2 regions of the Polaromonas sp. P1_F1 genome follow, and region 2 is predicted to be linked to the other one. Evidence: riboswitches for the same ligand, from Rfam matches in the RefSeq annotation. Region 2 holds a riboswitch; the other holds the start of a gene.
The links. A riboswitch is a leader RNA that binds a small molecule or an ion and turns the genes downstream of it on or off. The one in region 2 is predicted to bind glycine.
Positions count from the first base shown of each region.

Region 1: another riboswitch for glycine. It lies ahead of AC1DZE_RS06040 (D-amino acid dehydrogenase); the one in region 2 lies ahead of gcvT (glycine cleavage system aminomethyltransferase GcvT).

Region 1 is NZ_JBFUBJ010000001.1:1,245,438-1,259,703, reverse strand. Features, by position in the region: gene AC1DZE_RS06075 (DAHL domain-containing protein) at 1-300, shown strand, start outside; gene AC1DZE_RS06070 (sensor histidine kinase) at 297-1,592, shown strand; gene AC1DZE_RS06065 (response regulator) at 1,589-3,994, shown strand; gene phnD (phosphate/phosphite/phosphonate ABC transporter substrate-binding protein) at 4,313-5,278, opposite strand; gene AC1DZE_RS06055 (DinB family protein) at 5,576-6,091, opposite strand; gene AC1DZE_RS06050 (DUF1737 domain-containing protein) at 6,091-6,297, opposite strand; gene AC1DZE_RS06045 (OmpW/AlkL family protein) at 6,571-7,170, shown strand; gene AC1DZE_RS06040 (D-amino acid dehydrogenase) at 7,236-8,549, opposite strand; glycine riboswitch at 8,785-8,873, opposite strand; gene AC1DZE_RS06035 (GrpB family protein) at 8,976-9,518, opposite strand; gene AC1DZE_RS06030 (thioredoxin domain-containing protein) at 9,716-10,198, opposite strand; gene AC1DZE_RS06025 (alpha/beta fold hydrolase) at 10,195-10,929, opposite strand; gene AC1DZE_RS06020 (CaiB/BaiF CoA transferase family protein) at 10,960-12,192, opposite strand; gene AC1DZE_RS06015 (hypothetical protein) at 12,479-12,835, shown strand; partial or broken gene AC1DZE_RS06010 (IS21 family transposase) at 12,935-13,192, shown strand; gene cynS (cyanase) at 13,365-13,808, opposite strand; gene AC1DZE_RS06000 (ABC transporter ATP-binding protein) at 13,855-14,266, opposite strand, start outside.
Region 2 is NZ_JBFUBJ010000002.1:727-14,992, reverse strand. Features, by position in the region: gene epsE (polysaccharide export protein EpsE) at 1-21, opposite strand, end outside; gene epsL (XrtB/PEP-CTERM-associated polysaccharide biosynthesis outer membrane protein EpsL) at 1-1,132, opposite strand, end outside; gene AC1DZE_RS06225 (undecaprenyl-phosphate glucose phosphotransferase) at 1,213-2,640, opposite strand; gene epsA (XrtB/PEP-CTERM-associated transcriptional regulator EpsA) at 2,633-3,421, opposite strand; gene AC1DZE_RS06215 (acyltransferase family protein) at 3,797-4,810, shown strand; gene denD (D-erythronate dehydrogenase) at 5,119-6,144, shown strand; gene AC1DZE_RS06205 (TRAP transporter substrate-binding protein) at 6,237-7,208, shown strand; gene AC1DZE_RS06200 (TRAP transporter small permease) at 7,320-7,814, shown strand; gene AC1DZE_RS06195 (TRAP transporter large permease) at 7,939-9,216, shown strand; gene AC1DZE_RS06190 (hypothetical protein) at 9,289-9,858, shown strand; glycine riboswitch at 9,886-10,001, shown strand; glycine riboswitch at 10,023-10,126, shown strand; gene gcvT (glycine cleavage system aminomethyltransferase GcvT) at 10,182-11,342, shown strand; gene gcvH (glycine cleavage system protein GcvH) at 11,397-11,762, shown strand; gene gcvP (aminomethyl-transferring glycine dehydrogenase) at 11,821-14,266, shown strand, end outside.

The sequences.
Region 1 (14,266 bases), on a different contig from region 2:
GCCATGGCGGGTATGTCGGCCGCATCGCACCAGATCACATTGCGGGTGGAGCCTGTTGGCGAGTCGACCTTGCGGGTCTCTGTCATGGATAAGGGAGAGGGGATACCGGCGGAAAACCTCACGCGGATTTTCTCGCACGGATTTACGACGCGCAAAACAGGCCACGGCTTTGGTTTGCACAGTTGCGCGCTGGCGGTCAGCCAGATGGGCGGGACACTTTCCGCTCACAGCGACGGGCCGGGTCTGGGGGCCACCTTCACACTGGAGCTGCCAATGGATATCGCGCAGACCAAATCATGACGCAGCTACAGAACCAGCGCATCCTGCTGATCGACGACATGCTGTCGATCCATGAGGACTTTCGCAAAATCCTCGCGGCGAAACCGGTGGCGCGTGATCTGGACGTTGCCGAAACCGAGTTGTTTGGTGAGGTCACGCAGATTTCCTACGGTGATTTTGAACTGGACTCCGCTTATCAGGGCGCCGAAGGTGTGGCCAAGGTGGAGGAATCCATCCGGGCCGGGCGGCCCTATGCCATGGCTTTTGTGGACATGCGCATGCCGCCGGGCTGGGACGGGGTGGAGACCATCGAGCGGCTTTGGCGTGTTGATCCGCATGTGCAGATCGTGATCTGCACAGCCTACTCCGACCACCCTTGGGAAAATGTGCTGGCGCGGCTGGACGTGCAGGACCGCCTGCTGGTGCTCAAAAAGCCATTCGACATGATCGAAGTCAGCCAGCTCGCGAGAACACTGACCGCCAAATGGGAGCTGGCGCGGCGCGCGGCAGCACAGGTGAGCAGCCTGGAAGATACCGTGCAGGATCTCAGGGCAACCGAAGCGGCTTTGCGCCAGTCCAACAAGGAACTCGAAGCCTTCTCGTATTCGCTCGCGCATGACTTGCGCTCTCCCCTGAACTCGATTGACGGCTTCAGCCATTTGCTGCAAAAGGCCGTCAGCGGTGATGCGGCGGAACGCGCGAGGCATTACCTGAGCCGGATACGCGAGGGAGTCAGGCAAATGGGTGAGCTCACGGATGGCCTTCTGCTGCTGGCCCAGGTGTCCCGTACCAACCTGAAGATCGAGACAGTCGACCTCACGGCAATAGCCGAGCGCGTGCGCGGTGACTGCCAGAAACGCAATACCGCGCGGGATGTGAAAGTCCACATAACGCCCAACCTTGTCGCTGTGGGTGACTCCGCGTTGCTGTGCCAGGTAATGGAAAACCTTATTTCCAATGCATGGAAGTTCACCGTCCATGCCACTGCCCCCGAGATCTGGGTTGGGGCGCAGCACCCCGACAACGAAAGTACAGTTTATTTTGTCCGTGATAACGGCGTCGGGTTTGACATGACGTACGCGGACAAATTGTTCGGGACCTTCCAGCGCCTGCATTCACCGGGTGAGTTTGCAGGGATGGGAATCGGGCTGGCAAGCGCTCACCGGATCATTTCCCGTCACGGCGGTCGTATCTGGGCCGAAGGGGTGGTGGGGCAAGGTGCCACATTTTTCTTCACCATACCATCGCCTGTGCGGCAACACTCGCCCGATGAAAGCCCGGCTGATGCGAAAAAACACAGGAGCCAGCCATGACTCAACTGCAGAACCGGCGCATTTTGCTGATCGACGACATGCCGTCCATCCACGAAGACTTCCGGAAAATTCTTGCGTCCAGGCCGGTTGCGCATGACCTGGACGATGCCGAAGCCCTGTTGTTTGGCGACGCCGCACCGGTGTCCGATGATGGCTTTGAGCTGGACTCGGCCTACCAGGGACGTGAGGGTCTGGACAAGGTCGAGGCATCCGTTCGGGCCGGGCGGCCTTATGCCATGGCCTTTGTGGACATGCGCATGCCGCCGGGCTGGGATGGTGTGGAGACCATCGAACGGCTCTGGCGCGTTGATCCAAAGGTACAGATCGTCATCTGCACCGCCTACTCCGACCACGCCTGGGAAGATGTGTTCGCGCGGCTGGAGGCCCGGGATCGCCTCCTGATTCTGAAAAAACCGTTTGATCCGGTTGAAGTCAGCCAGCTGGCAAGAATGCTGACCACCAAATGGGAGCTGGCGCAGCAGGCGGCAGCGCAGGTGAGCGGCCTGGAGGAGGCCGTGCAGGAGCGCACCCGCGCCTTGCATGACAGCGAATCACAACTGCGCCAGATCACGGACAGCGTGCCCGCCTTGATTGCCTATATCGACGCCGAACAGCGCTTTCAGTTCCATAACCTTGCCTACGAAGAAGTTCTTGGCCTGAAGCACGGCCAGATCCACGGCAAGACCATGCGTGAGCTGATGGGCGACGAGCTCCACGAAAAAGAGCGGGGCAAGATTGAAGAGGCGCTCGCTGGTTACGCGGCGCAATACGACCGCACGCAGGCCACGTCGGATGGCCAGCTGCGCGACTACGTCATGCAGTACTTTCCACGTTACGGCGAAAACGAGGACGAAGGCAAGGTTGTCGGCTTCTTCTCGCTGGGCACCGATGTGACCGAACTCAAGCGCATTGACCGCATGAAGAGTGAGTTTGTCTCTACCGTCAGTCATGAGTTGCGCACCCCGCTGACCTCCATTCGCGGCTCACTGGGCCTGATCGCCGGCGGCGTGGCCGGTGAGCTGCCGGCCATGGCCAAAAACCTGGTCGGCATCGCTACCAACAATTGCGAACGGCTCATCAGGTTGATCAACGACATTCTTGACAGCGAAAAAATCGAATCCGGAAAAATGCGGTTTGACTTCCAGCAGATGGAACTGCAACCTTTGCTGACGCAAGCCCTGACGGCCAACGAAGGCTTCGCAGGCCAGCACAACGTCAAGCTGGTTCTGGATGCCCCGGCAGAAGCGGTAAGGGTCAGCGTCGACAGCGACAGGCTGACCCAGGTCATTACCAACCTGTTGTCCAACGCCGTGAAATTCGCGCCGGCCCAGTCCCGTGTGGAAGTCCGGCTGCTGTGCAAGAGCGGCAGGGTCCGGGTGGAAGTCGCCGACAGCGGCCCCGGCATTCCCGAAGAGTTCCGAAAGCGCATCTTTCAGAAATTCTCGCAAGCCGACACATCGGACACCCGAAAAATGGGTGGTACGGGCCTGGGCCTGAACATCTCGCGTGCCATCGTGGAGCGGATGGGCGGCCAAATCGGGTTCACGACGGAAACCGGCGTCGGAACTGTTTTCTTCTTTGAGCTGCCCGAGGCGGTGCCGGCGCCGATTCAGACCAGCATCAGGTCCGGCGCAGCGACCAGGCCGCTCATCCTGGTCTGCGAAGACGATCCCGACATTGCCCGCCTGATCAACCTGATGCTTGATAAAGGCGGCTTTGACTCGGACATGGTGCACAGCGCAGGGCAGGCGCTGGAGCAAGTCATGCTGATGCCCTACGCTGCCATGACGGTCGACCTGAACCTGCCCGACCAGGACGGCATCAGCCTGATCCGGGCACTGCGCCGCGAAGAGGCGACGAAAGACCTGCCGATCGTGGTGGTTTCAGCAAATGCTGAAGAAGGCGAGCTCGAGTTCAATACCCAGCCGCTGGCGGTTTCAACATGGCTGGAAAAACCCATCGACGAGAACCTCCTGATCCTCAGTTTGCACCGTGCCATCGGTAACATGGCCGAAGGCCGGCCGCGCATTCTGCATGTCGAGGACGACCTCGACATACAGCGCATTGCCGCCGCCATTGCCCAGGACTTTGCCACCTTCGAATTTGCCGCCACGCTGCGCGAGGCACGCGACCAGCTTGCGCGCCGCCGCTACGACCTGGTGCTGCTCGACCTGACGTTGAAAGACGGCTCGGGCTGGGGGCTGCTGGACACCATTGAAGCACTGGACATCGTGCCGCCAGTGGTCGTGTTTTCTGCGCACGATGTGGAGCCGAAGCAAAGCCAGCGCGCAGAAGCGGTACTAGTGAAGGCACACACTTCCAACGAGCAGTTGATCCGCACCCTGCAGCGGGTGCTCGATGAAAGCCTGTGGGGGACGGTTCACCCACCTCTAAGCGCCTGAAATAGATCCACCCCCGTCCAGGCTCACTGGCGTGTAGCCTGTTCCCCCCTCGAGGGGGCGGCGCCTGGGGCCGGCGAAGCCGGACCCTCGGCCCCCGCTGGTGGAATACCCCTGTTAGTTACGCCATTGGACTCTTCACGCCAGCGGATGCCGTGGAACCGGCTTTGCCGGGCCGCAGGCACCGTCCCCTGCAAGGGGAAAAGGGCTACACGCAGTGAGCCCGATAGGGGTGCACCAATTTTTCGGCTTTGCCAGACCGCAGGCGGGCGGCCCCCTCGGGGGGCAGGGAGCTACACGAAGTGAGCGACCGTGGGGGCCTTACTTCTTTTGACTGGCGCGGTAGACCTGCATCACCGTCGCGAAATCGCGATCAAAGTTGATGGGCAGGAATGTGTCGTTGCCGGGCAGCTGCTTTTTCAGTGTGGGCGAGAAGCTGTAGCTGAACGAGCATTTCTTCACGCGTGCCTGCAGTTCGGGCGAAACGTCCTTGCTCATGGTCCAGGTTTCCGTCATGAAGGGCGGGCTTTCCCAGATCGTGCGAATGCTCGAGCCCTTGACGTCACCCTTGACGACCATGCGCTGGTACAAATCGCTGGCCACAGCTGCGGCCGGATAAAAACCATGCATCACGCCCGTGACGGAGCGCTCGTGGCCGTTGGAGAACACGACTTCGTAGTCCTTGTCCGGCGTCAGGCCCAGCGCCGGGAACAGCGCGCGCGGCGCGAGGTTGCCCGAGTTGGAGGTGGGTGTGGTGTGCGCGATTTTCTTGCCAATCAGGTCCTTCGGTTCCCTGTACGGGCTGTCGATGCGGGTGATCAGAATCAGTTTGTAGGAGTTGCGCAGGCCCGTGGCCTTGTTGCCCGGAACGCCAAACGGCGCCGGCTGGCCGGCGGTGACCAACTGCGCAGCCAGGCCGGGGTTGACCTGTGCCAGCTGGACCTTGCCGGCCGAGATACCTTCAATCAGCTCTTTTTCACCGAGGATGTCGATGTTGCTGGTCTTGTCCATCGATTCGCCTTGCGCGTTTTGCAGGTCGATGTTTCCGCAGCGTGACAGGTGGCTGAAGTAGTCGCCCCACAAGGCCATGGTTTCGCTCTTGCCATAGGTCTTGGGCATGGCCACGACCATTTTTTCGCGTGGGCCGGAATATTTTTCGGGCGCGGGGGTAGCAGCCGCAGCTTTCGCCTTGCGTGCAGGCTTTGCCTCGTCGGTCTGGGCTGTTGCTGAACCCAGGGCGCAAGCGGCGCTGGCCAATATTGCGGCATGGCGCAGATAAAACTTCATCTTGATCACTCCAGTTGTCTATGAAACCGATACGCAGGAATGCCGGTTTGTGTGCCCTTGGCCGCACAAACCGCGTTCCCAGCCCAATCAGTGTGCATGACGGTGCATCAAAACGAACTTTTTGTTACATTCGAATGAATACCTTCGTGACATAAATCAGCGTATCTGCTTCAGAGGCTGTTGTTTTTTCATTGAAAAGATGGCGCTGGCAACCTGTAAGCGCCTGGGCGGCGGCGAATACTGCGCCTCAGGATACGCGCGTGCTGTGCGGCGGGGGGGGGGGGGGCGGCGGACGCCTCAAGCGGCGAGCGAGGCGTCGATTTTCCCGAGCAGCCATTGCAGCCCGGCCAGGTGCTGCTGGTCGTGGCTGCACAGGTAATGCACCAGGCTGCGCAACGTGAGTGCGCCGTAACCTTCGAATTCCGCCGTACGGCCAAGTTGCCCGGGCGTGATGCCCGACAGCATGGCCATCGTCCGGGTGCGCGCTGCCCGAAACGCCGCGATGGCCTCTTGCGCATCAGCGGCCGCGTAGTCGCGTTGCTTTTCCAGCACGTAGCCGTCCAGTGATTCCAGCACGGGGCTGGCCTCTGACAAGGTGCGCTGAAACCGCACGTGATAGCCGTCAATCTCGATGTCCCTGATGTGGCAGATCTGCGCGAGGGCCGTGAAGTTTTCGCTCGGAATGCCTTCCCACGACGGCGGCGTCCAGCGCTTGTGGCTTTCAGGAATCGCGTCGTAGAACTGCTCCAGCTGGCGCGGAAAATCCGCCATGGCCTGGAGCGTTGCGGGGTTCAGGGGCAGCGCAGGGCTCATCAGCCGGCCTTGCGCAGCGAAGGCCACAGCACCGCCTGCGCCACGATCACGTTCTCGCCATTGAAGGTCGCCGCCGGCGAGCCGTAAAGCTCGTAACCCATGGCAAGCACCTCACTCACCCGGCGGCAAAAGCTCGCGTCATCCGGGCCGGTAAGGAGCCTGTAGGTGGGAAGACCGTCGGGGGGCGTGGTGGCGGGTGATGTCATGGCGGCAAGCGGCTGATGAACGGAGGGCGATATTACCGTGTCCGTGCAGATGCTGCAGGTGTTGTTGGTCGTGACCGCGGAGGTAGTGCGCGCCGACACGCAGGATCCGGGCGCCCGCCAGCCACCGAAGGCGCTACCCCTATTTGAGCTGCCGCAAGGTTTGCGCTGATTGCGTTGACGGCTGGGCCGCATTTGCGCCAGATCAAGCCGCCCAACGGGCCGTACGGCTCCAATCAATGACGGGAATGTTCCCGTCTCTTCTGTTACTTACCCATGAAAAAGCAAATCATTGCCGCCGCTGCCCTCTGCACCCTTTTGTCGGGTGCCGCTTTTGCCCAAACCGCTGAAGGCCCCTGGCTGGTCCGAGCGCGCGCCGTCCACCTGGACAGCGCCAACGGTGACAGCACCGGCCTCGGGCTGGCCATCAACAACAAGTGGATGCCGGAGTTCGACATCAGCTATTTCCTCAACCCCAACTTCGCAGTCGAGCTGGTGCTGACGGTTCCGCAAAAGCACACGCTGTCGTCCCGCGGCACCGCCATCGGCAGCTTCAAGCACCTGCCGCCCACGCTGATGGCGCAATACCACTTCGACTCGCTGGGTGCGGGCGCCTTCAAGCCCTATGTCGGCGCGGGCGTCAACTACACCCGCTTCAGTGCGGTCAGCCTGCCGGCTGGCGTGGACATCAAACGCAGCAGCTGGGGCCCGGCGTTGCAGGTCGGTGTGGACATTCCCCTCGGCAAGCAGCTGTCCCTGAACTTCGACCTGAAGAAGGTCTACATCCGCACCGACGTGTCTGCGGGTGGCGCCAATATCGGCACGTTCAAGGCCGACCCGGTGTTGTTGGGTGTGGGGCTTGGCTGGCGGTTTTGAGCAGAAAAGGGTGAGACGCCCAAACTTGCGCGTCTCTTCTCGCGGGCGCTTGCGGCGGCGCGGGTTCAGGCCTTCGCCATCCCCGGCAATGCCATCACACGCCCCGGCGCCGGCATGCCGGTAAACGCAAAGTCGACTTCCGGCACGCGCCCGCTCACGATGTCCGCAATCGCCGCGCCCGAGCCGCAGGCATGCGTCCAGCCCAGCGTGCCGTGGCCCGTGTTGAGGAAGACATTGGAGGCCTTGCTTTTGCCGATGTAAGGCACATTGCTCGGCGTGGCCGGCCGCAGGCCCGTCCAGAACTGCGCGCCCTCGCCATCCGTCATCTCGGGAAAGAGCTGCTTCACACGGCGCACGATGGCGTTGCAGCGCACCAGGTTCAGCTCGGTGTTGTAGCCGTTGAGCTCGGCCGTGCCGGCAATGCGCAAGCGGTTGCCAAAACGCGAGAACACCAGCTTGTACTCGTCATCCGTCAGGCTCACCTGGTACGACGCCGCCTCGTTGATCACGGGCAAGGTGACCGAGTAACCCTTGGCCGGGTAGATGCGCAGGCTTTGCCCCAGCACCTTGGCCCACTGCGCGCTGAAGGCGCCCAGGCACATCACATACGCGTCGGCTTTCAGCATCTCGACCTTGCCACCGGCCTCGCCGCTGCCCATCGCCACCTGCACGCCGTTCAGCCGCCCCTGCGCGGCGTCCAGGCCCAGCACCGTCGTGTTGTACAAAAATTTCACACCCGCCTGCTCGCAGCGCATAGCCAGCGCGGCGGTAAACGCGCGGGCGTCGCCTGACTCATCGCTGGGCGTCATGCTGCCGCCCACGATGCTGCCGCGGCATTGCGCCAGCGCGGGCTCAATCGCCACACACTCGTCGGCCGTCTTCATGTTGAGTTCGCAGCCGTGCTCGCGCATGATGCGCGCGGGCTCCTGCGCCGCGTCGTACTCGGCCTGGCTGGTGTAGAAGTGCAGGATGCCTTTGGTCTGCGCGTTGTACAGCAGGCCCAGCTCGGCGCGCAGTTTTTGCAGCGCGCCACGGCTGTACATGCCCAGGTTCACGATCTGCTTGATGTTTTGTGCCGTGCGCGCCGGCGTGCAGTTGCGCAAAAACTCCAGCCCCCACAGCCACTGGTTCACATCGGCGCGCAACCTGAAGAGCAGCGGTGCGTCTTCACGCGCCAGCCATTGCAATACTTTCAGCGGCGCACCCGGGTTGGCCCAGGGCTCCGCGTGGCTCACGGATATTTGCCCGCCATTGGCAAAGCTGGTTTCCATCGCGGCCGCGTTGCGGCGCTCCACCACCGTCACCTCATGGCCGCGTTGCGCCAAATACCAGGCCGTGGTGATACCCGTGACACCAGCCCCCAAAACCATGACTTTCATGGCGATTCCTTTTCATTCAAGCAGAACATTGCAGTTGCGCAAGTGCTGCGGTACCTTGGGGTTGCTTGAATCAAAAAAGAAACGTGGCAACCGCCAAGCCATCACATGCTTGCGGCCGCTTCCACTGTCCTTGTTACCTGAGAGATTCAGCCGGTGCTTTTATGTCGATGACAAGCTTCGGCTTTGCTCCTTCGGTGCGCTGCACCTTGCGTGCGGCGTCTCTCCAGACGGCTGTGTGTTCCGGGCAGTACGGGACCTGAGCGATTATGGAAGTTTGCGCCTTCGGTGGCTGCCTTTGGGGCAGCGCTCTCCTGCTTGAACGGGTTTGAATTTACCACCGAAGCCTGTTTTGCCAAGCGTGAATAGGGCGTTCAGTACAGGTCTAGCGGGTTGATTCAGCGGCTTAATAGTAGGAAGCAGGGAGGCTCAGCCTTCGCTGGCCGCCTGCACAAACGCGGCTTTGGCATCGGTATAAGCCTCGCGGTCACCCGGGTGCCGTGCCGCCAGTTCCGCCTTGAGCGCGGCATAGCGCGCCGCCAGCGCAGGGTCCGAACGCAGGGCGTCGCGAAAACGCAGGCGCTGCGCCCACACCTCGCCGCCGTGCACCACCAGATGCAAGTGATGCGTGCGCCGCCCGCGCGCCCAGCGCATGAACCACTTACGGTCGGTCAGCGAGGCGTTGAATTCAGCGGAGGTCGTGTAACCGTTGGCGCACAGCGGCGCCGAAAGCGCCTCGGCCGCCGCCATGGATTCCACACCGGCCAGCATGTCGATCACCGGTTTGGCCGCCAGGCCGGGCACGGCTGTGCTGCCGATGTGCTGGATGTCGATCAGGCGGGCCGGCAGCTGAGGGGAGAGCGCAAGCAGGCGGTCCCGCTCAGCCACAAACTGCAGGGGCCAGGCCGGGTTATAGGCCTGCAAGACCACTTCTTCATAGATAGCGGCGAGCAGCGATTCCTCGTCAGTCATGCGGGTGACGGCTGGCAGATGGTTGTGCGGGGGCGAAAAACGCTGCGCGGCACGCCAGAATCGTTTGTGGGGCCATTTTTAGGGCGTTTTTGAGCATGAAAAAGGCCTTCAGCCCAATAAGAACGGGCGCGAGCAGCTACCAAAACAATAGCAAGCAGAAAACCCCACGCCTGCGAATTTGGCGGCCCGCATTTCATTCACCTGAGCGCCAGCACAGCTTTGCGCGCCTGTGCCAGCCGCTCTTCCAGGTAGGCGCCGTAAAAGTCGGTAGATGCCAGGCCGACCAGCCGTTCCGCCAGGTCTTGCCCGGCCGGGCCCAGAAACAGCACTGTGGGGGTGAAGCCGGCCTTCCATGCCGCAACCTGGGCGGCGGCTGTCGTCACCTGGCCGTCAAAGCCGGTCAACGGTGTCGTGCGGTCGCTGATGTTGAGCTGCCAGGCGTGCAGGTTGCCATCGCGTTGCCCTGGCAGCAGGTAGTTGCGCCGCACCAGCTCGCAGAATGGGCAGCCGGGCAGGCTGACCAACAGCACGAGTGGTTCATTTTTGGCGAAGGCGATTCCAGCGGCCGCCGGCAAAGATGCAGGCACAGGCAAGGCCGTGTCTTTGGCCAGCGCGAGCTGGGGCACGACCAGCCCGGCTGCCAGCATGGCTGTGAACTGGCGGCGGCCCATCGGGCTCATTCAGCGCTTTCCAGCAAAATCTTTGTCAGCGCAGCGGGCTCGCTGATCATGGGGTCATGGCCGGTTTTGATTTCCACCACGCGCGAATTCGGCAGCCACGCGCCGTCCCAGAATTTCGGGTCTTTCACGCGCAGCCGGCTGGGTTCGATGGTGGCTAGGGCGGGCTGCGTGCAGTTGACGAAAGTGCGCGGCACGGCGGCTACGCGCTGCATGTCAAAGTGCAGCGGTGCCTGGTAGGTGTTGCCGGGGTGCGGCGTCTGTCGGCGCTTGACCCATTCGCGGTCGGCATCGTGCAGGCCGAACACCTCCGGGTCGGGCGCCGGAAAGCTGAAGCTGGGTGAAGCCTGCGCCGCCGCCATGCGCTGCTGCTGCGTGGCGCTGGCCTGTGTGCTGCTCCAGCTCTCGCCGGGTTTGGGCACCACCGCATCCACATACACCAGATGCTTGATGCGGTCGGGCATGCGGTCAGTGACAGCCGTGCCGATCATGCCGGCATAGGAATGCACCGCGAGCGTCACCTCATGCAGCTCTTCCGCCTCGATCAGGTTGATCACGTCGTTGATGTGCGTGTCGAGGTTGATCGTGGGTGAAAGCAAATGGGCGCGCTCGCCCAGGCCGGTCAGTGTCGGCGTGAACACCTTGTGGTGGTCCAGCTGCAGCGCCTGCGCCACGCGCCGCCAGCACCAGCCGCCATGCCACGCGCCGTGGACCAGAACGAAATTGTGTTTCATTGCGTCACCTCCTTGTTAAAGGTTGCTGCATCAAATGATCTTGCCACTCTTCAGTTCAGATAGCTGGGCGTCCGAATAGTTCAGCACACTGCGCAGCACCTCTTCGGTATGCTGGCCCAGCAGTGGCGGCGGCAGGTCGGTGCGCACCGGCGTCGCGCTCATGCGGATAGGGCTGGAGACCAGCTTCAAATCATCCTTCACCGGATGCTTCCACTCGGTCACCATCTTGCGCGCCTCGATCTGCGGGTCTGCAAACACCTCTGCCAGGCTGTTGATGGCGCCGCAAGGCACTTTTGCCGCCTCCAGCGCACCCAGCCAGTCGGCCTTGCTGCGCGTTTTCATCACCGCTTCCAGAATCGGCACCAGTTGGCCGCGGTTCTGCACGCGGTCGCGGTTCTTCGCAAAAAGCGGGTTGGTCGCCAGCTCCGGAATGTTGGCCACGGCGCAAAACTTCGCATACTGCGAGTCATTGCCCACCGCCAGAATCAAATGGTCCTTGGTTCCGTCTGCGGCCGGTGCCACTTCAAACACCTGGTAAGGCACGATGTTCTGATGCGCATTGCCCGCCCGGCCCGGCGCCTTGCCGCTGACTAAATAGTTGGCGCCCAGATTGGCCAACATGGCCACTTGCGTGTCCAGCAGCGCCATGTCGACCTGCTGGCCCTCGCCGGTTTTCTCGGCATGGCGCAGCGCGGCCAGTATCGCCACCGTCGCATACATGCCCGTCATCAAGTCCGCCACCGCCACACCCACCTTCTGCGGCCCGCCCCCCAGGTCGTCGCGCTCGCCGGTCACACTCATCAGCCCGCCCATGCCCTGGATCGCGTAGTCATACCCCGCACGGTCGGCATAAGGCCCGTTCTGGCCAAAGCCCGTGACTGAGCAATACACGAGGCGCGGATTGATGGCTTTGAGCGACGCATAGTCCAGCCCATAGCGCGCCATGTCGCCCACCTTGAAGTTCTCGACAAACACGTCGCAATGCGCGGCCAGCTCACGCACCAGCGCCTGGCCCGCAGGCTGCGCGATGTCACAGGTGACAGAGCGCTTGTTGCGGTTCGTGCCCAGGTAATACGCCGCCTCGGTATCCGCGCCCTGCGAATCCTTCAAAAACGGGGGGCCCCAGGTGCGCGTGTCGTCGCCCGTGCCGGGGCGTTCAATCTTGATGACATCGGCGCCCAGGTCGGCCAGGGTCTGGGTACACCAGGGGCCTGCGAGTACGCGGGAGAGGTCTAGGATGCGGATGCCGGATAGGGAGTTCATGTGTGGCATTTTGCCTTTACATCGGAGCGATGGGCGATGTAGGCGCGCCCAGATCGTCGGCGACTTTGTCGAATTCAATCTCCCTGCGTGCTTTTTTCTAGTGGGGTTGATGTAATCTGCTGTTTCTCACGAAGAATTTCAGAAACCCAAGGCCATGCTATTCCGCGGTTTTGTTGGACATATCAAAGTTAGAACGCAGAATAGGCCTTCATGAAATGCGTTTCAACCCGTCATCACAACGGACTGCCTGAGGTAGCCGCTGAATCTCAACGTTAGGCGACACCCAATGAGGACACTCAGCTTCGATGCAAGCTTCCTTTGCAACTCGAAATTGCGGCAGGAGAAGATCGTGGAGACTGACCGACCGCTGATAGATCGTTACTGGGACGATACGGAGTCCAATAAGGAGCGCTTGACCAAATACGGCCAATGGGTGGTTAACGAAGACAAGAGCGTGATATTGAGGGCTATGGGAGGCGGCTCATTTGAAATCCCCGAGATGTATGACCTTGTCTACAAGGAAACCAAAGTCCATCTGGAGTGCGGCGGAGGTGGTGATCGCGCCAAGATATCCGTAAATAAGCCTGATGGTAGTTGCGACATAACGATCTTCGTAAGCCACATTCGGATTCCACCTTGTTGAATTCCGTCGAAATCTGACCCACTTAGCGCAGTAATTTCCATCCAAAACTGACCCACGTAGGCACTACCCTGCTTGTTTTAAAAGCAGGGGAAATTAGGAGTGATAGACGTGGCGACATTGAATGTCATCAGGCGATGGGCATTGCGGGATCAGATGTCCATCCGCGAGATCTCAAGGCGTACAGGCCTGGCTCGCAACACAGTGAAGAAGCACCTGCGATCGGAAGAGAGCGAGCCTAGCTACCAAAGGCGGGCAACCCCTAGCAAGCTCGATCCCTACGCCGAGAAGCTGGCCACCTGGCTAGTGATCGAGGCAACAAAATCGCGGAAACAGCGGCGCACTTTGAGGCAGATCCACACAAGGAGAAGATAAAGAACTTATCCACATCGTGAGCACGTTCTGCTCACAAAGAGTGTGGGTCAATATTCGATGGAAAACTCGGGTCAGACTTCAGTGCAATTCAACAGGCCATTGGCACGAAGTAGGTCGTAGCGACAACGATCCGGCCTCTCCGCAGCGCTAGCTGATATCAATACGTTTTGTACGGCAAGAACTTCCCAGACAACACCACATTCACCCGGTCACCCTTGGGATCCGGCTGGCGGACGATGTCCATGCTGAAGTCGATCGCGCTCATGATGCCGTCGCCGAATTCTTCGTGGATCAACTCCTTGATCGTGGTGCCGTAGACGCTGACGATTTCGTACCAGCGGTAGATCAGTGGGTCGGTGGGGATGGGTGTGGGCAGTGAGCCTTTGTAGGGAACGACCTGCAGCCACTTTTGTTCTTCGGCCGTGAGGCCAAAAATCTTGCCGATGACTTTGGCTTGCTTGGCGTCAAAGGTCATCTGGCCCAGGCAGCCGGCAGTGACCCATTCCTTGCTGAGGCCCACCTTCTTGGCGACGGACTCCCAGGTGAGGCCTTTGCTGACTTTGACGGTAATAATTTTTTCGGTGATGTCATTGCGGTTCATGGTTTGCTCCTGTATGTGAGATGGGTGAAGTGAAAAGCGGGAATAGTCAATGCGCCCTGGCGCGGGTGACGAGGAAATCGACGATGTGGTTGCGCAGGTCGTAGTAACCGGGCAGGTGATGCAGGCCGGCGCGGGTACGCTCGCGGGGCAGCGGGTTGATGACTTCTTCTGCGATGCGGCCCGGTGCGTAGACACCATCGTTGTCGGTGCCGTTGCTCATCAGCAGGATGCGGTCGGCCAGCAGGATGGCTTCGTCCACGTCGTGGGTGATCATGAAGACGGTTTGCTGCGTCTCGCGCACGATGGCCATGAGTTCGTCCTGGATGGTGCCGCGCGTCAGCGCGTCGAGTGCGCCGAAGGGTTCGTCGAGCAGCAGCATCTTGGGCTGGATGGCAAAGGCGCGTGCGATGCCTACGCGTTGCTTCATGCCGCCTGAGAGCTGCGACGTTTTTTTGTCG
Region 2 (14,266 bases):
TCGCTTGTGCTGAAAGACCAAAGGCATTGCTGGTGTAGTCAAAACCCGGCTCAGTGGATTTGCGCCTGTCGCGCTGCACTGAAGCTATCAATTTGAGGGCACGCAGCGCCTGCCACTCAAGTGCCAGGGAAACCAGATTGCTGGTGTCGTGGCGGTCCGTTGCGGCAAAGCCCGGCAAAGGCCCCCGGAAGTCGCGTGCGCCGTGGTCATAGCGCAGGTGAACGGCCGTCTTCTCGCTGGGCTTCCAGGTCGGCGCGATAAAGAAGCGATAGCCTTCGTAATAGCTGGCTGTAGAAGTCTGATAGCTGCCCAGTTCCCGCACCAGGCCTCCGGCAAGGCTTGTCTTTGCCGTGATGTTCCAGGTCGCATCAAGCTGGCCGGTAAAACCCGAAAAATCCCGCGCAGCCAATCCATCGTGCTCGCGGTCGAGGTGGGACAAGCGCGCCCGCAGGGTGGTTTTTCCGGTCGGCGCCCAGTCCAGCCGAACCTCATGCTCAGTATCCGTAAAGCTCCCCGCAAACGTTGGCGACGGCACCCGGCCCGGATAGTCACCGTTGCCCCGCTTATAGCGATAAGCCATGGAAGTGTTCGAGGGGAAGACATAGCGTACGCCGCCCTCGGCTCCCCGAATTCGTGAGTCGCCTTCAAAGGTGAAGGGCTGGCTGCTGGTGCTGGTGCGTTCGAAAAGTCCGCCAACCAGCCGCCACGCACCATCGAGCTCGTATTCCGCATCAAACACGGTCGAGCGGTTGGTCCGGCGATTGAGTTGACCTGAGTTCTGGACGTCGGCCGTGTTGTCGACAAATTCCCGCCGGTCGGAGGTCAGGTTGCCATGCAAGGCCGGCGTAAAACTCCAGCGCCAGGCGGCGGCGTAATTCACCGCGGTGAAATCAAGATTGGAAAAGCGGCTGTAATGATGGTCTTCGACCCCAGCGTCGAGCTCAAATCTCTGAAGCCCGAAAGGCTTGTTTATCTTAAAACCTGCTGTCGTCACCGAAACTGTGTCCGCGCGGTCCGTGGTTCCTATCAATGCCTGGGCATTCGCTGTATCGGACAACCGGAAGACATTGCTGTCGTGCGTGACGGATTGCCCGGCCTTGAACTGAAGGGTGTCAAGCTCATCGGCATGCACCGCCAACGGAAACAGGCTCAGCAACAAGAGCGGAATGGGAAGGAGGTCGCGGTGAGGCATCAGCTGTCCTTTTTTTGCTTTTAGTAAGCCGCACTGTCCTTGAAGACCAGGCGGATCGTTTTCAGAATGATGAAAAAATCGAGCTGCAGCGACCAGTTGCGCAGGTAATCCAGGTCGCAATCGATACGCGACTGCATCTTGTCGAGCGTGTCGGTTTCGCCGCGCTGCCCATTCACCTGAGCCCAGCCGGTAATGCCGGGCCTGACCTTGTGGCGAACCATGTAGCCCTTGATGAGAGAGCGATACATCTCGTTGTGTGCCACGGCGTGCGGTCGCGGGCCGACGATGCTCATGCGCCCTTGCAATACGTTGATGAATTGCGGTAATTCGTCGAGCGAGGTTTTGCGCAGAAAAGCGCCCAGGCGGGTGATCCGCATGTCATTCTTGCGAGCCTGTTGAATCGTGCCACCGTCCTCGGTAACAGCCATGGACCGGAACTTGTAGACCAGAATCTGCTCACCGTCCAAGCCATAGCGCCGCTGCTTGAAAATGACAGGCCCCGGAGAGTCAAGCTTGACCATGATCCCGATCACCAGCATGACCGGAAAAATCAGCAACAGGATCAGCAGTGACAGCGCGATGTCGCTGGCCCGCTTCAGTACGCCGCTGACACCCCGGAACGGCGTATCGCAGACAGATATCACCGTGACCCCGCAGACCGAATCGCTGCGGCCCTGTATCAGGTCGGTAATGAACATGTCGGGGACAAAATAAATCGACGCTGTGGTGTCCTTCAGGCCATCAAGCACCTGCAGGATGCGCGGCCGCGATGCCATGGGCAAGGACAGATAAATAAACTGGATACGGTGCTGCTTGACGTAAGCCGGAAGGTCGTCAATTTTTCCCACCAGTTGGTAGTCATCCTGTGACTCCCTGCGGTCTTCCCCGCGGTCGTCGAAAAAACCCTTCAAATCAATGCCCGAATACGCCGAACCTGTGATGTGCCGGGCCAGAGAAACGCCCTGCTCGTTCATACCGACGATGACAGCACCCCGAACCGCCCCCTGCAATTTCAGCAACTGCGGAGCGGCAGCACGCAGAGCCACATGCGCACCCGCCTGGGCAACCGGCGCGACCCATAGCCAGTTAACCAGTACCGTCATGGAAAATTTATAGAAATATTCGGTGGCAAAACCCGTCAGCAGCAACAAGCCGGCAATCCATATCCAGTGAAATGCAATCTTTGAGAACACCTTCCACACGGGCAAACGCAATTGGGAGGTACCGGGAAACGTCAGCGAAAACACGATGACCGACAAAATTAGATAGGCAGGACGCACCGACCCTTCAAAGAACAAAGCCAGTCCCCAGAGCGAGAACACCAGAACCAGAGGGTCCAGCGCGGCCTCCACTGCGGTGAAAAGATGACTTCGACCCAACCCCATGGAGCGGGGTTCGCGCCGGTTAAGCCATGCCGAGGCTGAATTGAGCGGATTGACATCATCCATGCAAGCTCACCCGCGTAATCCTGGAGACAGCCTGGGCCCGGTTAAATACGTTGAGCTTCTGGAATATGCGCTGCATGTGATTCTTCACCGTATAGCCACTGATGTTGAGGATGGTTCCGATCTCGGCATTGGTTTTGCCCATGGCGACCCAGGCCATGATTTGCGTTTCACGTTCGCTCAGGCCGGACGCGTCGTCGGCTCCGTTGCGTACCGTAACGGCGGCTTGCGGGTGCTGCTGTGGCAACAGCGCCATCTGCCGCAGCGCGTTATCAATGGCAGGCATCAGCATCCTCATGGCCTTCAGCCCAGACTCCCTGGGAATCTCATCTGCACGGAAAAACGCATACAGACAGTCCTGGTGCGCCCTTTCGTCATGCATCGCGTGAACGAGCACCGAGCGCATACCCGCCAGGGTACGGGTGAAGGAGCCCGGCAAGCTCGCATTGCCCAGCAAATATTCGAACTGGCTGAAATTGAGGAGGCAGGGCTGCCCGCCGGCCGCCACCCAGTGGTCATGAAGCCGGCCAAGCAAAAAGGGCACGCCGTCTGTACCGGCTGCATAAGAACGTACGCCAGGCAATTCAGAAAGAATGTCGTGCTGGATAGCACCTTCCTGAAAGTCGCCCCAGCCCACCATCAGGATGTCATGTGGAAGGGAATACTGGACGTCACCGCGCAACCATTCGAGCAGGTCGGCGTGCCGGGTGATGGCCGTAGCCTGCGTTATCAGCGCCGTATAGTGCGCAGGATCTTCGCTGAAAAGCGGAGCGTGAGATTTCATGCCTTGATATCACTTCCTGTGTTTTGTTCTGCCCCCTGCCTGCGTGTGCAGGCGTGGCAGAAGGGACCCACTGAGAATCGTCTAGCTTGGTATAAGTCGCAATACCAAAGACGGCACAGTTGATGTAGGAACAAGACGACTCAGTGTAGGGTGGCAGGCATGCAATTGAGATGTCAGACCCCGCGCGTATTGGTTGCAACTACGTAACAGCTGTGCGCTTGATGGCAGTTGCTTCGCAAAACGATACGGCTTGCAACAGTTTGCTTTCTTTTGGCGCACGGCCGTGGCTGCTATTGACTACGCTGCGCACATAATTTGTGCACGCAGTTGCAGCGAGCAAAACAGCAAAGAAACAAGAAGAGGAACGCAAGGCTGATGACCGGTAAGAAAATGAAGCGCAGCATGGAAGTGGATACGGTAAGAGGCATCGCCTGCATCTTGCTGGTTCTGTTTCATGTGGTAGGGGATACGCCCTCAGTGGGCCTGAAGGTTCCGGAGGGGCACTGGTTGCAGATGTTCAATGAAGGGCTGGCCTATATCCGCATGCCGCTCTTCTCTTTCATCTCAGGCTATGTGTATGCATTTCGCCCCTATGAAGGCAATGCTGCTGAATTCATTAAAGGCAAGGTCCGGCGGCTGCTGCTCCCCCTGATTACGGTGGGAACTATTTTTGCCGTCGTGCAGGCCTTCACGCCAGGCGCCAACTCATCGGTCAACCAGTGGTGGCTGTTGCACATTGAGCCCGTGGGGCACTTCTGGTTTCTTGAAGCGCTTTTTATTGTCTTCCTGGTTGTTCTGCTGCTGGAACACCTCAACGCACTTTCTACTGCGACCGGATTTGCAGTGGCCTGGGCGCTCAGCACGGTGCTGTTTGACTACTTCAGCCCACCCAACTATTTCGCCGCCCGCGGCGCTGTTTACCTTCTGCCTTTTTTCCTGGCCGGGCTTGCCTGCAAACGATTTGACATCGGGACGCCAACGGCCCGGCTTGTGGCGGCGGCCGTATTTATTTGCGCCGCTACCGGGGCCATGCTTTTTCCGCAATTTTCCGAGCAGGGAAGTTCTGTGGCCGCACTGGCGCTCGGCGTCTCAAGCGCCTTTCTTCTTTTGCGGAGTGGCTGGAGTTTCGCGCCCCTGGCCTACATTGGATCCTTCTCATTTGCGATTTACCTGCTGCATGTTTTTTTTACGGCAGCGAGCCGTATCGCCTTCAGGAAATTGGGTATCACGGACACCTATGTCCTGATGACGCTGGGACTCGCCGCCGGGATTGCTGGCCCCGTCGTATCCGCGCTGCTTATCAGCCGGCACGCAGGCCTGAATCTGTGGCTGCTGGGAACTGTGCCGGGCAAGCCGAAAACCAATCCGAAGCCCGTGGTAGCAGCCTGAAGGATCGGGGCTCGAGCCAGCGGCCCATTTCATTCGGGCGCCAAGCCGCTCATCACTGGCGGCGTCCTGGCGCCCCAATCAGTGACTCTGCCGCCGCGGCGAATCCTGAACGGCTCGAACGTCGGAGCAGAAACCGTGCCGCCGGAGTTGCACGATACTTTTCTCCGAGCCTCTTCCAAATCAGCACCATCTGGCGGCTGCATGGAACGACTCCTCTTTCGAACTAAACTGCCTCACGTACCGCAGGCAATCGGACCGGCGCGGGCATGCCGGCGAGTAACCAACAAAAAGATAGAGACAACATACCCATGAATATCGTCATCACCGGCGGCGCCGGATTTCTCGGGGCCAGGCTGGCCCGGCAACTTCTGGACGCGGGGCAATTGGCTCTTGCGGGCAGCGCACCGCAAACCATCCGGACGGTGACACTGGTTGACAGGGTGGCGCCGCCGGCCGCGCTGGCCGCGGACAACCGCATTCGAACCATCACCGGCGATCTGAGCCGGCTGCTGGAAGACGGTCATCCGCAAGCACTCGTGGTGACAGAAAAAGACACGCTGATATTCCATCTGGCGGCGGCAGTCAGCGGTGAATGCGAAGCGGATTTCGACCTTGGCATGCGCAGCAATGTCGATGCTACGCGTGCGCTGCTGCAGGCGTGCCGTGCCCTGAATACATCGCCCACCGTCGTATTCGCCAGTTCGCTTGCAGTGTTTGGCAATTCACCCGAGCAACCACTCCCGGCGGTCATCGATGACAGAACGCTGCCCACACCGCAGAACAGCTACGGCATCCAGAAATTTATCGGTGAACAACTGGTGGCTGATTACGCGCGCAAGGGCTTCATACGCGGGCGCAATGTGCGTCTGATGACGGTGAGCGTGCGGCCCGGAAAACCCAACGGTGCGGCATCGAGCTTTCTCAGCGGCATTATTCGGGAACCCCTTGCGGGAACGAGGGCACAGTGCCCTGTTCCTCCCGAAACGGCCGTGGCTCTTGCGTCGCCCGGACGTACGGTGGAGGGATTGATTCGTGCTTCAGAGGCTACCGACACCGAATGGGGCGCCCGCACAGCCGTCAACCTGCCGGCCCTCAAGACAACGGTCGGCGAAATGGCGCAGGCGTTGGCCCGGGTGGCCGGCAAAGATGCGGCGGGACTGATCGACTGGGTGTACGACCCTGTCATCGCAAGAATCGTGGGCAACTGGCCCGCCGATATCGACGCAGCACGCGCGCGGTCGCTGGGCCTGCTGCCTGACAGTGATTTTGAAAGCATCATCGCGGCGTACTTAAGCGAAAACCCGCGCACGACCGCAGATGCATCGCGGCAATAATGCGTGTGCTTATGGTCGGAAAATCCTGATGCAGAACCGGCCCCAGTCGTCCACAAAATTCCCGGCCCGATCACTCAACGGAGACAAACAACATGAAGCTTTCAAAACTGATTATCGGTATGACGCTCGCAGCGGGATTCATGGCGTCTGCAAATGCACAGACCACCATGAAAATCAGCATTTCCACGGCCCAGAATTCGCATCAGGGCATTGCCATCGACACTTTTGCCAAAGAAGTCGAGAAACGCACAGCAGGCCGCTACAAAGTCCAGACCTTCTACAACGGGGCCCTGGGCGGCGAACGCGAATCCATCGAGGCCGTGCAGCTGGGCACCCAGGAGCTGGCCTTCTCCTCCACCGGCCCCGTACCCAATTTTGTCCCCGAGACCAAGATCCTCGACGTTCCCTTCCTGTTCCGGGACAAGGCGCACGCGCGCGCCGTGCTGGACGGCCCCATCGGCCAGAATCTCCTGACCAAATTCGATGCCAAGGGCTTCAAGGCGCTGGCCTGGGCCGAAAACGGTTTTCGGCACATGACCAACAGCAAGCGGGACGTGAAAGTTCCGGAGGACCTGAAGGGACTGAAGATGCGCACCATGGAAAATCCGGTGCATATCGCTGCGTACAAAGGCCTGGGCATCATCACCACGCCCATGGCTTTTCCCGAAGTATTCACGGCGCTGCAGCAAGGCACGGTCGACGGCCAGGAAAATCCCCTGTCTGTGATCATGTCCGCCAAGTTCGACCAGGTGCAAAAGCACCTTTCACTGACCGGCCACGTTTACTCACCTTGCATTTTCTTGATGAACAAAGCGGCCTTCGACAAGCTCAGCGCTGCCGACAAGACAGCCTTCGTTGATGCCGCCAAGGAAGCGACCAAGGCGAACCGGGCCCGCGTGGACCAGGACGATGCCAACGGTGTAGCCGAGCTGCGCAGCAAAGGCATGACCGTGATCGAAAACGTCGACAAGGCGAAGTTCGTGGCAACGCTGGCGCCGGTCAACGCTGAATTTGAAAAGCAGTTCGGCAAAGCCAACATCGACGCGATCAGGAACTACAAGTAAACCGTACCGCAACTATTTTGCTACTTTTTTTGTAGCCGCTTACGCCCGCCACCATTGGTCTGCGGGCGTTTTCATTGCAATTCTCAATTCTCCTCATGTATCGGCGCATCCATGAAACAAGCTTTTCTCCAACTTGAACGGTGGACCACCGGCTTCTCCATGCTGGTGGCCTGCGTGATGCTGGTCATCGCATCGGGGCTCGGTGTGTTCCAGATCCTGACGCGTTTTGTCTTCGAGCAGCCTGCAGAGTGGAGTGAAATTCTGATCCGCCTCAGCCTGATCTGGATGGTCTTTATGGGAATTCCCATGGCTTTCCGCCAGGGCGCCATGGTCAGCGTGGATGTGCTCTACCGCTGGAGCCCACCCCGCATCCGGCGGGTGCTGGACTGGCTGGTCTGCATCGCCGCTCTGGCCCTCGTCGCAGTCATCGTCTGGTGGGGCTGGGACTATTCCCTTCGCGGGCGTGTGCAGTCCATGGCCGGCCTTGAATCCATTTCCATGTTCTGGGGTTATGTGGCCATGCCGATCGGCGGCATGTTCTGCGTGATCGGCATCATCGGCAACCTGGTTGACCCACAGCGCAATGAACTGGAGACAGCGCAATGAGGACACGAGCAGGCTTGCACCTTATTCAAGCAGGGGCCGCGGAACCGGCTTTGCCGGGCCGCAGGCGCAGCGGCCCCCTCGGGGGGCAGCGCATTACACGAAGTGAAAAGCGTGGGGGCCAGGTATGACCGCCGTGATGATCTCGACCATGGTGCTGTGCTTTGCACTCACCGTTTCCGTGGCCGTTTCCATCGGCCTGGCGTCCATCTTCGGTATCCAGGCGTCCAACGCCAACATGCTGATTTCAGTCAAGGAGATGTTCTCCTCGATCAACAAGTTTCCGCTGGCCGCCATTCCCTTCTTCATCCTGGCCGGCAACCTGATGGAAACCGGCGGCATCTCGCGCCGGCTGGTCGAATTCGCCAAAAGCATTGTGGGAGGCGTGCAAGGCGGTCTGCCCATGACCTGCGTGCTGACTTGCATGATTTTTGCGGCAGTGTCCGGCTCCTCTGTGGCCACCACTTTCGCCATAGGCGCCATCCTGATACCGGCACTCATCAAGCACGGCTACCCTACCGCTTACGCTGCGGCCCTGCAGGCCACCAGCGCAGAACTGGGGGTGATTATTCCGCCGTCCATCCCCATGATTCTTTATGGCGTGAGCGCCGAGGTCTCGATCGGCGAACTCTTCATTGCCGGCTTCGGCCCGGGGCTTTTAATCGGCGGCGCATTGATGCTGTTCGTGCACCTGTACTGCCGCTGGAAGGGCTGGGGCAAACAGGACGGTGACGGCCGCCTGAGCTTTGGTAAGGCGACCTGGCGGGCGGGCTGGGCATTGCTGATGCCGGTGATTATTCTGGGCGGGATTTATGGCGGAATTTTCACGCCGACCGAAGCCTCTGCCGTGGCGGTGTTTTATGCGCTGGTCGTGGGCATCGTGATCTACCGCGAGATCAAGCTGGCCGACCTGTACGTCATCCTGCGCAAATCGGTGCTCTCCAGTGCCGTGATCATGTTCATCATCGCCAATGCCGGGTTGTTCGCCTTCCTGATCACCCGGGCCGGCGTGCCGGACGCCATAGGCCACTGGCTGGAAGCCGTGCTGCAGTCGCCCGCCCTCTTCCTGTTGGGCGTCAACGCGGCGCTATTCATCATCGGCATGTTCATTGAAACCAGCGCAGCCATCATCGTGCTGGCGCCCATCCTGGCGCCAGTGGCAGTGCATTTCGGCATTGACCCGGTGCACTTCGGGCTGGTGATGGTGGTCAACCTTGCGCTGGGCATGATCACGCCGCCATTCGGCGTGAACCTGTTTGCAGCCTGCACCGTCGCCAGGATATCGCTGGACCGCATCGTGACGCACCTGATCCCCTTTGTGCTCGTCATCCTGGCTTGCCTGATGGTGGTCACTTACGTCCCGCAGCTGTCGCTGGCTCTGCGGGATCTCGTCTACGCAAAATAGCTTTTCGGACAGGATTCACGAGGCTGTCATTTTCAGCAGCCATGCTCGGGGTTTCATTTCAGGATGAAATCCATGCAGCTTCACAAAACCGACCGTGCCCGTGCCGAGCTCAAGCCCGGCGTGAGAACGCTAGGCCAGCGCGAGCGCACCCTGCTGCTGATGGCCGACGGCAGCAAGTCGGCCCAGGACTTCCGCCCGCTGTTTGAGGGCGACGGCGAAGCCATTGCCCTGCGCCTTTTGCGCGACGGCTTTCTGGAAGCCCATCCCGGCAAGACGTCCGCGCCGGCAAAAAACCCTGCGCCTGCACCCGCCCAAACACTCACGCCGGCGCAGTTACAGAACTTTCCCAGCCCCGAAACCACCCAGGCCATTCAGGTCTCTGCCGATCAATTTGAAGGCAAGCGCTCGCTTGCCACAACCCGGATGTTCCTGTTCGACATCTGCGAACGCATGTTCGCCCGGCGCAACCCGGAGATGGCCGAGCGCTTTCGCGAAGCGCTGCGCAATGCCAAAGACCGCGAGACCATGCTCAGCGCCTCGCGCGAAATGATCGAGGAAATCGAAAAAATCGCGGGCCACGAGCGCGCCGACTCCATCAGCGAGCGCATCGCCATGCTGCTGCCGCAGCACCAGGCCGCCTGATCGAGCCGACAGCGGCTTCCGTTACACTCAGCGGTGTCAGGAGAGAGTTTTCCTCGCGAAAACCGCCGAAGGCGCACGAGCACCCGGGGGGCACCCCCCTTGAGTAGCACTGAACGCTCAGGCAAAAGGACTGGCAACCGCCCTGCGGCGCACCACGCGGCAAGGCGTTCCCTACTGGAGAGAGGCCGCCTTTCACGGGCAGCCCACCGAAGGAGCAAGCCTGCATCGCCGGGTGAATCTCTCAGGTAAAGTGGACAGCAGGGGCAGCCCATGGATTGAGAACAAGTTCTTGCCATGACCGTGTTTGCCCCCTGGAGAATGCCTTGTCCGATTCGTCCACCTCTTCCGCCGCCCCCGAAACCTTGTTGAAAACGCCCCTGCATGACCTGCATGTGGAGCTTGGCGCGCGCATGGTGCCTTTCGCGGGCTATTCGATGCCAGTGCAGTACCCCGCGGGCCTGATGGCGGAACACCACCACACACGCCAGGCTGCCGGCCTTTTTGACGTGTCCCACATGGGCCAGCTACGCCTGGTGGGTGCTGATGCCGCAGTCGCGCTGGAATCCCTGATACCCGTTGATGTGATCGACCTGCCCGCCGGCAAGCAGCGCTACGGCCTGCTGTTGAACGACGACGGCGGCATCATCGACGACCTGATGTTCTTCAACCGTGACTATGCGAACGGCGGCGACCTGTTTGTCATCGTCAACGGTGCGTGCAAGGCGGGCGACATCGCGCACATCCAGGCCAAAATCGGTTCGCGCTGCGAAGTCATCCCCATGCCCGAGATGGCTCTGATGGCACTGCAGGGCCCGCAGGCCGTCACGGCCTTGCAGCGACTGGCGCCAGGCGTCGAAAAGCTGGTGTTCATGACCGGCGGGCGCTTCACCGTGGCCGGCTGCGACTGCTTCATCACCCGCAGCGGCTACACCGGTGAAGATGGCTTTGAAGTCTCGGTGCCTGCTTCGCAAGCTGACGCACTCGCACGCGCGCTGCTCGCGCAACCTGAAGTCAAACCCATCGGCCTGGGCGCGCGCAATTCGCTGCGGCTGGAAGCGGGCCTGTGCCTCTATGGCAACGACATTGACACCACCACCACGCCGGTGGAGGCCAACCTCAACTGGGCCATGCAAAAGATCCGCCGCACGGGTGGCGCACGTGCCGGCGGCTTTCCGGGTGCGGACAAAATCCTGGCCCAACTGGCAGACCCCGCCCTACTCACCCGCAAGCGTATCGGCCTGGTGGCGCTGGAGCGCGTTCCTGTACGCGACCACACCGAACTGCAAAGCACCGACGGCATGGCTATCGGCGAAGTCACCAGCGGTTTGTTGGGCCCCACCATCAACCAGCCCGTCGCCATGGGTTACATCAAACCTGAGTTCGCTGCGCTAGGCACACGCGTGAACGCCATCGTGCGCGGCAAGCCGGTGCCCATGGAAGTGGTCGCCATGCCTTTCGTTCCCGCCCGCTACTACCGCGGTTAAGCACCAGATCAAGCTCCCCGTTTTATTCACCCCACTCAACCCCTGGAGAACCTCATGACCGTCAAATACACCGAAGACCACGAATGGGTCAAGATTGAAGGCAACGTCGCCACCGTCGGCATCACCGTGCATGCGCAGGATGCGCTGGGCGATGTGGTGTTTGTGGACCTGCCGGCTGTCGGCACCACCTTCGCCCAGAAAGAAACCGCCGGTGTTGTCGAATCCGTCAAGGCCGCGGCCGACGTGTATATGCCCTTGAGTGGCGAAGTCACCGAAATCAACGAAGCCCTAAGAGACGACCCGTCTCTCGCTAACAGCGACCCGATGGGCGCCGGCTGGTTTTTCAAAGTCAAGCTGTCCGACCCAACGCAGCTTGACGCGCTGATGGACGAAACCCGCTACACCGCTTTCGCTGCCTGATTTTCTGACCGATTCTTTTTTCTGACTCCTGGCTGCCAAGCCTGACACGGGACCCGACATGTTGATGCAAACCGCCAAGCCCCTGGGCGACCTTGAAAACCCCGCCGAATTCATCGCCCGCCACATCGGCATCGATGACGCCGACGAAGTACACATGCTCAGCATCGTGGGCTCGGCTTCGCGCCGCGCGCTGGTGGAAGGCATCGTTCCGCGCTCGATTGCGCGCAGCACGGCCATGGCGATCCCCGCGCCTGTCACAGAGGCTGCCGCGCTCAAGCAGCTCAAGGCCATCGCGGCCAAGAACCAGGTGTTCAAGAATTTCATCGGCCAGGGCTACTACGGCACCTACACGCCAGGCGTGATCCTGCGCAACATCCTCGAGAACCCCGCCTGGTACACGGCTTACACGCCTTACCAGGCCGAGATCTCGCAGGGCCGCATGGAAGCGCTGATCAACTTCCAGACCATGGTCTGCGACCTGACCGGCATGCCGATCGCCAACGCCTCCATGCTCGACGAAGCCACCGCCGCCGCCGAAGCCATGACGCTGGCCAAGCGCAGTGTAAAAAGCAAAAGCAATGTCTTCATCGTGGCGGGCGACTGCCATCCGCAGACGATTGAAGTGATTCAAACCCGCGCCAAACCGCTGGGCATCGAAATCAAGGTCAGCACGGCCGCCGTCACGGTGCCGCAGCTGATGGCCGAAGGCAATTACTTCGGCGTGCTGGCGCAATACCCCGCCACCACAGGCAGCATCCATGACCTGCGCCCGCTGGCCGGCCAGGCGCATGTCGACGGCGCGGCCCTGTGCGTCGCAGCCGATCTGCTGGCGCTCACGCTGCTGGCCCCGCCCGGTGAATGGGATGCCGACATTGTGCTCGGCAACACCCAGCGCTTCGGCATGCCCATGGGCAACGGCGGGCCGCACGCGGCTTACCTCGCCTGCCGCGATGAATTCAAGCGCTCGCTGCCCGGCCGCCTGGTCGGCGTCACAGTCGACAGCCACGGCAACCCGACCTACCGCCTCGCACTGCAAACACGCGAGCAGCACATCCGCCGCGAGAAAGCCACCTCCAACATCTGCACTGCGCAGGTGCTGCCGGCGGTGATCGCCAGCATGTACGCGGTCTACCACGGCCCGCAAGGCCTCAAGCGCATCGCCGAGCGCGTGGCCGCCTACACGGCCATCTTTGTGCGCGGCCTGCAAGAACTGGGCTATGACATCACCAACACGGGCGCCTTTGACTCCGTGACGGTGAAAACCGGTGACGCTACCAATTTGATAGCTGACCGCGCACGTTCTGCGGGGGCTAACCTGCGTTTTCGCTTGAATAACCACCTGGGCGTGTCGCTGGACGAAACCACCAGCCGCAAAGATATCGAACTGCTGTGGTCTTTCTTCGCCAAGCCCGGCCAGACCGTGCCCGTGGTCAGCGCTTTCGAAAAGGGCGTTGAATCGCTGATCCCCGCCGACCTGCGCCGCACCAGCGCCTTCCTGTCGCACCCGGTGTTCAACACACACCATTCCGAAACCGGCATGCTGCGCTACATCCGCATGCTCAGCGACAAGGATCTCGCACTGGATCGCAGCATGATCCCGCTGGGCAGCTGCACCATGAAGCTCAACGCCACCAGCGAGATGATTCCCATCACCTGGCCGGAGTTCGCCAACATCCACCCGTTCGCACCTGCCGAGCAACTGCTGGGCTATGCCGAACTCGACAAGCAGCTTCGCGACTGGCTGTGCCAGGCCACCGGCTACGCTGGCATCAGCCTGCAGCCCAATGCCGGCTCGCAAGGCGAATACGCCGGCCTGCTGGTCATCAAGGCCTTCCATGAAGCCAAGGGCCAGGGCCACCGCAACATCTGCCTGATTCCATCGTCGGCCCACGGCACCAACCCGGCCAGCGCCCAGATGGTGGGCATGACCGTCGTCGTCACCGCCTGCGACGCGCAGGGCAATGTCGACATGGCCGACCTCAAGGTCAAGTGTGAACAGCACAGCGCCAACCTCGCCTGCGTGATGATTACCTACCCCAGCACGCATGGCGTGTTCGAAACCCAGGTGAAAGAGCTCTGCGCCATGGTGCACAGCCATGGCGGACGCGTTTACGTGGACGGCGCCAACATGAACGCACTGGTGGGCGTGGCCGCGCCAGGCGAGTTCGGCGGCGACGTGAGCCACCTGAACCTGCACAAAACCTTTTGCATCCCGCACGGCGGCGGCGGCCCGGGCGTGGGACCTGTCTGCGTGGTGGCCGACCTGGTGCCCTACCTGCCCGGCCATGCCACGGCGGGCATTCCCGTCAACGGCGTCGGCGCTGTCTCGGCTGCACCGCTGGGCAACGCGGCCGTCCTGCCCATCAGCTGGATGTACTGCCGCATGATGGGCCCCGAAGGATTGACGCAAGCGACCGAAGTCGCCATCCTGAGTGCCAACTACATCAGCTCGCGCCTGAAGGACCACTTCCCGACGCTTTACGCCAGCGAGAACGGTCATGTCG